Regions from separate parts of the Micromonospora zhanjiangensis genome, predicted to be linked through region 3. Evidence: riboswitches for the same ligand, from Rfam matches in the RefSeq annotation. Region 3 holds a riboswitch; each other region holds the start of a gene.
The links. A riboswitch is a leader RNA that binds a small molecule or an ion and turns the genes downstream of it on or off. The one in region 3 is predicted to bind cyclic di-AMP.
Positions count from the first base shown of each region.

Region 1: another riboswitch for cyclic di-AMP. It lies ahead of ACFOX0_RS24015 (C39 family peptidase); the one in region 3 lies ahead of ACFOX0_RS07075 (coiled-coil domain-containing protein).
Region 2: another riboswitch for cyclic di-AMP. It lies ahead of ACFOX0_RS10800 (C40 family peptidase); the one in region 3 lies ahead of ACFOX0_RS07075 (coiled-coil domain-containing protein).

Region 1 covers NZ_JBHSBN010000020.1:24,367-27,611, forward strand. Annotated here, with positions in the region: gene ACFOX0_RS24010 (roadblock/LC7 domain-containing protein) at 142-564, shown strand; gene ACFOX0_RS24015 (C39 family peptidase) at 721-1,527, opposite strand; cyclic di-AMP (ydaO/yuaA leader) riboswitch at 1,894-2,036, opposite strand; gene ACFOX0_RS24020 (DedA family protein) at 2,447-3,151, shown strand; gene ACFOX0_RS24025 (mechanosensitive ion channel family protein) at 3,207-3,245, shown strand, end outside.
Region 2 covers NZ_JBHSBN010000006.1:6,505-9,749, forward strand. Annotated here, with positions in the region: gene ACFOX0_RS10790 (DUF488 domain-containing protein) at 1-161, opposite strand, end outside; gene dcd (dCTP deaminase) at 388-966, shown strand; gene ACFOX0_RS10800 (C40 family peptidase) at 1,046-2,005, opposite strand; cyclic di-AMP (ydaO/yuaA leader) riboswitch at 2,090-2,233, opposite strand; gene ACFOX0_RS10805 (N-acetylmuramoyl-L-alanine amidase) at 2,489-3,245, shown strand, end outside.
Region 3 covers NZ_JBHSBN010000003.1:248,195-251,439, forward strand. Annotated here, with positions in the region: gene ACFOX0_RS07070 (cation diffusion facilitator family transporter) at 75-992, shown strand; cyclic di-AMP (ydaO/yuaA leader) riboswitch at 1,176-1,306, shown strand; gene ACFOX0_RS07075 (coiled-coil domain-containing protein) at 1,309-2,349, shown strand; gene ACFOX0_RS07080 (SRPBCC family protein) at 2,607-3,059, opposite strand; gene surE (5'/3'-nucleotidase SurE) at 3,167-3,245, shown strand, end outside.

The DNA of each region.
Region 1 (3,245 bases), on a different contig from region 3:
TGCCGTCGGTGGCCGACCGGCCACGCACGGGCCATTCGGGCGACTCCGGCGGAAAAGGGTTCGGGCGGTACCGCGAGTTCGTGTAACGCCCGGGTAGGCTCAGCGGGCGCCCCCGCCTGACGCCGCGAGAGGACCGCGCCTGTGACGCATTCCTGGACCCTGACCGACGACCTGACCCGGAAGCTCGACGACCTCGTCGACCGGGTCACCGAGGCGGAGTTGGCGATGGTGCTGTCCCCCGACGGCCTGTTGCTCGGCACCTCTCGCGGGGTCGACCAGGAGGTCGCCGAACAGGTGGTCTGCGTGGCCGCAGGGTTGCAGGGGTTGGCATTGGCCGCCGGCCGGCTCACCGACAACGGCGGGGTCCAACAGATCATCGTGCAGATGGCCGAGGCGTACCTCTTCCTCGCCACCACCCGCGGCGGTGCGCTGCTGGCGGTGCGGTTCACCGCCGACGCGGAGATCGCCGACGTCGCGTACGAGGTGGCGCTGTTCGCCAACCAGTCGCACCACGACCTGCCGGCGGAGTTGGAGTCCGCGGTCCGCTCGCCGGCCCGCGACTGACCGTCCGCCCCACCCGCCTCCGACCGCCCGGCGGCCGACCGATCGACCGGTCCGGGCTGCGGTCGCACCGCCCCGGGCCGGCACACCACCGGCGGCCGGCCCGGTTCGGTGAACCGGGCCGGCCGAGGGGAAGCGGGCTGACGCCCGCGCGTCGGATCAGGCCGAGTAACCGTGGCCGGCGGCCCAGCCGGTGACGTCGGCGGTGGTCATCCAGTACAAGCTGACGTCCGGGTTGGCCGGGTCGGCGAGCTTGAGGGTCCGGCCGTTGTCCCGGTAGCCCACCACGGTCAGGTAGTGGCCGCCGTCGTAGCTGTGCCAGCCACCGTCGAGGTCGGTACGGGTACCGGCGACGTTCACCACCGGGACGTACCCCTGGGTGATGGCCCGCACCACGTCGGCCCGCATCCGGTCGGCCTCGGCGGCGCTGCCACCCTTGACGGTCCGGGTCCGGTAGAAGTCGGTGCCGATGACCGCGTTCAGCACCCGGGTGGTGTCCTCGGCGGAGTCGGTACCCCTCTCGGTGGTGCCCAGCCGGCTGGCGACGGCGTCCTGGCTGGGGCTCTTGCCCTTGGCGGTGAGCGCGATCCGGGTGGCCGCCGGGCCGCAGTAGTAGTAGTTGATCTGAGCCTGGTACTCGTACGCCAGGGTCTTGGACGCCGGGGGCTTGGGCTTCGGCGCGGGTGGGGGCGGTGGGGGTGTCGTCGGGGACGCGGCGGCCGAGGGCTGCGCGGGTGTCGGCGAGGCGGGGCCGGTGGTGGCCGGTGCCGGCTCGGTCTGGCCGGCCGGTGCCAGTTCGGCGGCGACCGGGCCGGACGGGCCGGGGACGGTCGCCAGGCCCTGGACGGCCAGGATCCCGGCGGTGAGGGCCGCCACGAGGGCCACCCCGGAGCCGGCCGTCAGCCGGACGGTGCGACCGGACGGGCGGAGCCGTCGTCGGGTGCGTTGCGTCACGTAATCCTCCACAGATGTTCCGGTTTCGGATCGCGGTGAGGCGATCGGAAGCGCGGGGTCAGGTCGGCCCGGCGGCGCGTCGACATGGCGATGTCCGGTCGGTGGTGGAGGTCAGGTCGGGGCACCCGGGGACCGCCCGTCGGGCGACGGGCGCACGGAACCGTCCGCCACCGCCGCGCGGTGGTGGGCGTCGTCCTCGATGTGATCGCCGGGCGCGGGTCCCGGCGGGTACGACCGTCCTCGCCGCCACCGACCGTCGACGGGTCGGTTGGCCGGTCCGGGCGTTACGACCCGGCGGGGCGGGCGGCCTGGGACACGGGTATGCGGCGGGGGGATCCGGGGGATCGACCGCGGCTCGTGCTGCGCTTCACGAACGTGCTCTCCTTCCGAGACCGCCTACCGGGTTAGCTGACGGATTCGGGCGGGAAGGCCGCCCTACCGCGGGCTTGCGCCCGACGGATTCACCCCAGACGTGCAGTGGGTCCCCGGCTCGTGAGTTCACGACTCAGCGGGCCCGCTCCGGTGTCACCCACGGTGACCAGGGGCCAGAGCGGACGGGCCGACAGTACCGACCGGGAATATCCCTGCCAACCCCGCTTGACCAGCGGAAACGGTGATCTGGGTCGGCACTTTGGTCGATCCGGAAGGCGTCGATCTTTGTTTCACTCAGAGTTACTGGGTAGAGCGGTCGCCCCGGGTCGCGACCGGTAGCCCAATGACCAGAACCGACATGTCGGACATCGCCCGTGGCACCGACCCGGCACGGCGGAGAAGTCCCGGTGACCATCGAGACGAAACCGTTACCTGATCCGGCGGTCGGGCCCGCTCCGGCGGATGGTGCCGCGATCGGGCGACGGGGTCGAATCCTGAGCTGCGTGCCGGGTAGATTCAGCGCCTGAGTCGAAGGGTGGACCGGTTGCATCACGTGGAAATGTGGCTCTCAACCCTGCCGCCGGCCGGGGTGTACCTGCTGGTCGGCCTGATCATCGGGCTGGAGAGCATGGGCATCCCGCTGCCCGGCGAGATCGCACTGGTCAGCGCCGCTTTGATCGCGGCCACCGGCGTGGTCGCCCCGGAGTGGGTGGCCGGCGCCGCCGCCCTGGGGGCCATCGTCGGCGACTCCGTCGGGTACGCCGTGGGCCGGCGCGGCGGCCGGCCGCTGCTGGAACGCCTGGGCCGCCGGTTCCCCCGCCATCTCGGTCCGAGCCACCTGCTGCGCGCCGAGGAGATGTTCGGTCGATGGGGTGTCTGGGCGGTTTTCTTCGGCCGGTTCGTCGCCCTGCTGCGCATCCTGGCCGGACCGCTGGCCGGCGCGCTGCGGGTGCCGTACCGGAAGTTCCTGATCGCCAACGCCGCCGGCGGTCTGCTCTGGGCCTTCGGCACCACCTACCTGCTGTTCTACCTCGGTCGCGTCGCGGAACGGTGGCTCAAGGACTTCTCCTGGGCCGCGCTCGTGGTGGCGGTGCTGGCCGGGATCGGCAGCACCCTCTGGCTGCGGCGGCGGGCCGCCCGGCACGCCGCCGCGGACGAGCCGACCGGCGCACCGGCGGAGCCGGAGGTCGCCGGGTCGCCCGTCGGGACGCCGGAGCACGCGAACCCCCACGAGCCCGATGATCGGAGTGTGTTCCCAGGTTGACGGAGAGTTCGCCGGGTATGCGAGCCGGGCATGCCCAGGTGACAAGGGGGACACCATGTCCGAAACCGTCGCGGTCACGCAGGTCGACGTCGGC
Region 2 (3,245 bases), on a different contig from region 3:
CAACGCGGCATCGCGTCGCGCCCGAACTGCGGGTTGCGTCGCGATCCGGGCTGCGCACGCACGTCGGCGAGCAGCCCGATGTCGTGCGCGTGCAATGGCTGGAGGAACGCCGATTCCGGGCACGTCCAGTGCCCGATCGTCCAGATCTCCCGCGATGTCATATGCCGGCTTCGTTGAGGTGGGTCTCGAGCCGGAACCGTACGGGGGCACCGTGCTCGATCGACTCCTACCCCGCCCTTGGATCCTCAAACGCAGCGCCTGCCCACAACCGCTGGCGGAGCCGCACGAAGGATCCCAATCGGCCAACCGGACCGATCAGGCCGATCAGTTGTCGAGCCCGGTCACACCTGGCAACTCCCCCGCGGGGCGGCTCGATAGGCTGGCACGATGCTGCTCTCCGACCGGGACCTGGTCTCCGAGATCAAGACGGGCAACCTGGCCCTGGAGCCGTTCGAACCGGCGCTGGTGCAGCCGTCCAGCATCGACGTCCGGCTGGACCGCCTGTTCCGGGTCTTCAACAACCACCTCTACACCCACATCGACCCGGCCACCCAGCAGGACGACCTGACGTCACTGGTCGAGGTGCCGGCCGGCGAGCCCTTCGTGCTGCACCCCGGCGAGTTCGTGCTGGCCTCCACGTACGAGGTCATCTCGCTCGGCGACCAGTTGGCCGGCCGGCTGGAGGGCAAGAGTTCCCTGGGTCGGCTGGGCCTGTTGACGCACTCCACGGCCGGGTTCATCGACCCCGGCTTCTCCGGGCACGTCACGCTGGAGCTGTCCAACGTGGCCAACCTGCCGATCAAGCTCTGGCCGGGCATGAAGATCGGTCAGCTCTGCATCTTCCGGCTCTCGTCGCCGGCCGAGCATCCGTACGGTTCCGCGGTGTACGGCTCGCGCTACCAGGGCCAGCGCGGACCGACCCCGAGCCGGTCCTGGCAGAACTGGCGCACCTGGCCGACCGCCTGACCCGACGCCGCGCGAGAGCGGAAGCCCTCCCCGCCGGGTTCGGCGGGGAGGGCTTCGCGACAGGTATCGGAAGAGCCGGTCAGCCCGGTCGGCCGTAGCCGACGATGCCGCCGTCGATCTTCCTCATCCGGACGTGGTCGTTGCTCTGCGGCGCGTGCACCACCCAACCGTTGCCGACGTACATCCCGACGTGCGCCAGGTTGTTGTAGAACACCAGGTCACCGGGTATCAGTTCGGCCCGGCTGACCGACCTCACCAGCGAGTGCTGCTGGGCCGCGTTGTGCGGCAGGTTGACTCCGACCTGGGCCCAGGCCGCCATGGTCAGGCCCGAGCAGTCGTAGCTGCCCGGACCGGACGCACCCCAGATGTACGGCTTGCCGATCTGCGCACAGGCGAACTTGACCACCTTTCCGGCGTTGCCACCCGGGTAGTTCGCCGGGCAGGGCGCCGGCTTGAAGACACCTCCCGCCCCGCTGCCGTACGCCTGCAGGCGCAGCTTCTGCAGCCGGGCGATCTCGGTGTCGATGTCCTTCTTCTTCTTGGCCAGTTCGGCCTCGGTCCGGGTCAGCTGGGCGACCAGTCGGTCCAGCGGCGCCTTCTGCGCGGCGTACCTCGCCTTGAGGTCGACCACCGCCTGGACGTCCTGCTGCTGGTCGCGGGCGAACTGGTCGAGCACCTCAAGCTTGTTGATCAGCTCCTTCGGGGAGCCGGTGGCCAGGATGGCGTTCAGGGCCGAGGCCTCGTCGCCCTTGTAGGCCCGGACCGCCAACTCGCCGACCTTGCTCATCGCCAGGTCCACCTGCAACTGCAGGGGCTGGATCTTCCGGGCCAGCTCGTCGGCCAGCTTCTTCTTCTTGGCCAGGTCCTGGCTGACGGCGTTGTGCTTCTCGATCGTCGGTTCGAGATCGTTCCACGCCGTGTCGATCTGCTTCTCGATGTCGCTGACCGACGGCGCGGCGTGGACGGGGGCCGCGCCGATGAGCAGCGCGGCGGCGCTGGCTACCGCGGTGAACGCGGTGGAAATGACGGACCATCGCAAACGCGGTCGCGCGGTCGCACGGTCGGCGGGCGCCGACCGGACGGACCGGGACCGCGGGGCATGGTGTGCCACCGGGGTCGGTACTCCTTCTCCCTGACCGCCTACCGGGTTAGCTGACGGGTTCGGGCGGAGAGGAGAGTGGTGCGCCCTACCGCGGTGGTGCTGCGGATTCACCCCGGTGTTGCCTGGGTCCCCGGCTCGTGCGTGACGATTCGGCGTGTCGACCCGCCGCCGCCCGGGATGGGCGAGCTACCGCCGGATCGACGGTCACCAAGAGTAGGGAAACGCAGCGGTGAATTGCAAGTCGCGACACACCTTCATTCGTTATTCATGACGCACGGTATTCGCGATTACCAGTGAAGGTTTCCTACGGCTATCAGGCACAGCACCGGCAGCTATTGACGACCCGCCATGCCAGGGGTGAGGGTGACCACTGTCACCCACCCCCGATTTGGAGGTCCGATGCACCGACCGAGAGTGCCCGTGGGCAGGCGGATCCTGCTCAGCACCGCGCTGGTGGGCGCCGCGGCGCTCACCCCCGCCGGCGCCACGCCGGCGACGGCCGCGCCGACCGACAGCCGGCAACAGGAGTACGCCGCCGCGGCGGCCGAGTTCGGCGTGCCCGAGAGCGTACTGCTCGCCGTCTCCTACCTGGAATCGCGCTGGGACACCAACGCCGGCACGCCCAGCACCGGCGGCGGGTTCGGCCCGATGCACCTCACCGACGGCCGGTACGTCGCCGGGCTGACCGCCGCCCGTCACGTCGACACGGACGAGGACCCGCGGGGCGACGACTCGCGGCCCGCGTTGCGGGTCACCGGGCCGCAGGCGCCCGATCCCGACGCGCCCACCGCGGCGGCCCTGCAGACGCTGGACGCCGCCGCCCGGCTGACCGGCAGCGCGGCCGAGGCGCTACGTACCCAGCCGGCCGCCAACATCCGGGGCGGCGCCGCGCTGCTCGCGTCGTACCAGAAGGGTCTCGGTGCCCCGACCGGAGCCGGCAGCGACCCCGCGGCCTGGTACGGCGCGGTGGCCCGGTACTCGGGCGCGGACACCGCGGACGGCGCCGGCAGCTTCGCCGACGAGGTGTACGGCACCCTCCGGGACGGGATGACCCGGGTGACCGACGACGGGCACCGGCTCACCCTGGCCGCCCGCGCCGGGCTGGCCCCGGCCCGGTCCTGGCTGGACCGGTTGGGCCTGCGCCGCGCCGAACGGCCCGACGGCCTGGAGTGCCCGG
Region 3 (3,245 bases):
GGGACTCTTTTGCACACATCGCGATGTGAGCATATATTGGGTCGGAGTCGGATCGCTGGCGGAAGGTATGGGGCGTGGGCGCAGGTCATGACCACGGCACGCAGGTCCTGCGCGCCGCGGAGCGGCACCGGGGCCGCCTCTGGGCCACCTTCGCCCTGCTCGCCGCGTACATGGTCGTCGAGGCGGCCGCCGCCCTGGCGATCGGCTCGCTGGCCCTGCTCTCGGACGCCGGGCACATGTTCACCGACGTGCTCGGGATCGGCATGGCGCTCGCGGCGATCACCGCGGGCCGGCGCCGGCGGGACGACCCGCAGCGCACCTTCGGGCTCTACCGGCTGGAGGTGCTGGCCGCGCTCGCGAACGCGGTCCTGCTCTTCGGCGTGGCGATCTACGTGCTGGTCGAGGCGGTCCGTCGGTTCGGCGAGCCGCCCGAGGTACGCAGCACCCCGATGCTCGTGGTGGCCGTCGGTGGTCTGCTGGTCAACCTGGTCGCGTTCGGGCTGCTGCGGCGCGGGGCCGAGGAGAGCATCAACCTGCGCGGCGCGTACCTGGAGGTGCTCGGCGACCTGCTCGGCTCGGCCGGCGTGATCGCCGCGGCCGCCGTGATCGCGGTCACCGACTGGTGGTGGGCCGACCCGGTGGTGGCCGTGGGAATCGGGCTGTTCATCCTGCCGCGCACCTGGCGGCTGGGGCGGGCCGCGCTGCGCATCCTGGTGCAGGCCGCGCCGGAGCACCTGGACGTGCCGGCGGTGCAGGCCCGGCTGTGCGCGGTACGGGGCGTCACCGACGTGCACGACCTGCACGTCTGGACCCTCACCTCGGGCATGGAGGTCGCCTCCGCCCACCTGACCGTGTCCAGCGGCAGCGAGGTCGGGACGGTGCTGGCCGAGGCGCGGACCGCGCTGCGGGACGACTTCCACATCGAGCACGCCACCCTCCAGGTCGAGCCCGGAGCCCCGCCGGACGACGCGTGCGGCCCGCAGAGCTGGTGACGGTGCGCGACCGGGTCGATTAGGGGCGCCTTAAGTTTCCGGCCGGGCGGCGGCGCCGCGCCCGATTATGTCCGGCATATCGGCATGTTGCGCCGCCGACGCGGCGGGCATTTGCTGCGTCTGCCCGGAAGGTGCCGGTAAGCTCGGCGGCGGTCTCCGCCGGGCGGCGCCCTCCGGCGCCTGCGGTGGCCGTCGCCTAATCGCCCAAGCGGCGAGCCGGGGAACCACGTACGTGGGGTGCATCCGCGTCAGCGGTAGGGATCTTCCGTCCCGAACCCGTCAGCTAACCCGGTCGGCGGCTGACGGAAGGATGTCCATGACCCCCGTACCACCATTGGCTGTCCGGATCGCGGCACTGCTCGCCGCCGTCCTGGCGATCGGACTGCCGGCCGTTCCGGCCGGCGCCGCGGCCGCCGGCCCGACCCGCGGCCTCGCCGCGCCGGGCGACGTCGAAGGCGGCAGCGCCAGCCTCCGGGAACAACTCGACGCGGCGTCCAAGGGCTTCCTCGACGCCCAGGCGGCGGTGAAGAAGTCCACCCAACGGCAGCAGGAACTCACCACCCGGTTGGCGGCCATCGAGGCCGACCTCACGACCCGCAACCGGACCGTGGGCGAGCTGGCCGACGTCGCGTACCGGACCGGCCGGCTCAGCCGGGTCTCGGCGCTGCTGGAGAGCGGTTCGCCGGACGGCTTCCTGAACCGGGCCTCCCGGCTCGGCGCGGTCGCCTCCAACCAGGACCGGGAGGTCCGCGCCCTGGTCGAGACCCGGGACCAGGCGGCCCGCGCGAAGACCGCGATCGACCAGGAGATCCTGGAACAGCGCAAGCAGGTCGCGGCCATGGCCAAGCGCAAGCAGCAGGCCGAGCGGGCGCTCGCCGCGAACGGCGGCGGCGGGGCCAGCGCCGGGGTCAGCGGCACGAGCAGCAGCGCCGCGAAGGCCGCGCCGCGCAACTCCGACGGCTCCTGGCCGAGCGAGTCGTGCAGCGTCAACGACCCGACCACCGACGGCTGCATCACGCCGCGCACCCTGCACGCGATGAACCAGGCCAAGGCGGCCGGCTTCACCCGGTTCGTCTCCTGTCACCGCGACGGCGGGTCGGGCGAGCACCCGAAGGGGCGGGCCTGTGACTTCGCCGCCCAGAAGGGTGGCTTCGGCGGGGTCGCGTCCGGCGGCGACCGGACGTACGGCAACAACCTGGCGGCGTACTTCGTGAAGAACGCCGACCGGCTCGCCGTGCTGTACGTGATCTGGTTCAAACAGATCTGGCTGCCCAGCAGTGGTTGGCAGGCGTACACCAGCGGCAACGGCGACCCGTCCAGCGACCACACCAACCACGTACACCTGTCCGTGGTCTGACCGGCGCTTGGCGCGGACGGCTCGACCGCCGTCAGTCGCGGTCGAGCAGTCCGCGCAGCAGCGACTCCACGCCCGCCCGCGGTCGCCCCGGCGGGCGGGCCCTGGCCGACTACGACCGGCTGCGACGCCGCCCGGTGCAGCGCCTGGCCCGGGTGTCCCGCACGGTCAACCGGCTGGCCAACGTCCGCCGGTGCACCGCGCTGCGGGACGCGACGTTGCGCGCCGCCGTCGCCCTCGGCCCGAGCTGAGGGCCGCTGTCATTCGGAGGGTTCCGCCTCCAGGGCGGCGCGGGTCCGGGTGGCCAGGATCAGGTGGGCGGCGCGGGCCTGGCGGAAGGCGTACCCGAAGAGCGGGGTCGGCGCGGCGAGGGTGATCGTGACGTCGATCCGGACCAGCCCGTCCGGCTCGGGCGTGACCGTGGTGTGGTTGCGTACCGTGGTGGCGGGTCGCTGGCGGGCCACCATCACCAGCTGGTGATCGTCCCGACTGAGCAGGTCGACCCGGTAGGTGATCGGGAACCGGAACGGCCCGCACGCCAACCGGTCGGTGATGAGCCAGCCGCGCAGCGCGCCCGGAGCCGGCGGCACCGCCCGGACGGCGACGATCAGCGGATGCAGTTCCCGGTGCCGGTCGAGCTCGGCCACCGTCCGCATCGCGCGCTCCGGCGTGCAGCGGGCCTGGATCGTGTACTGGAAGGTGCCTTCGCGCACGGTCCGGACCGCCTCTCGCCGCGGGATCGTCCGGCCATTGTCCCCGACGCCGCCACGGTCGACGGGACCGGCCGCATAACGCGCGACCGACCGGGAAAACTGGGCACATGGCGTTGCGGGTACTGGTCACCAACGACGACGGGATCTCCGCCCCGGGCATCCGGGCGCTGGCCCGGACGGCCGTGG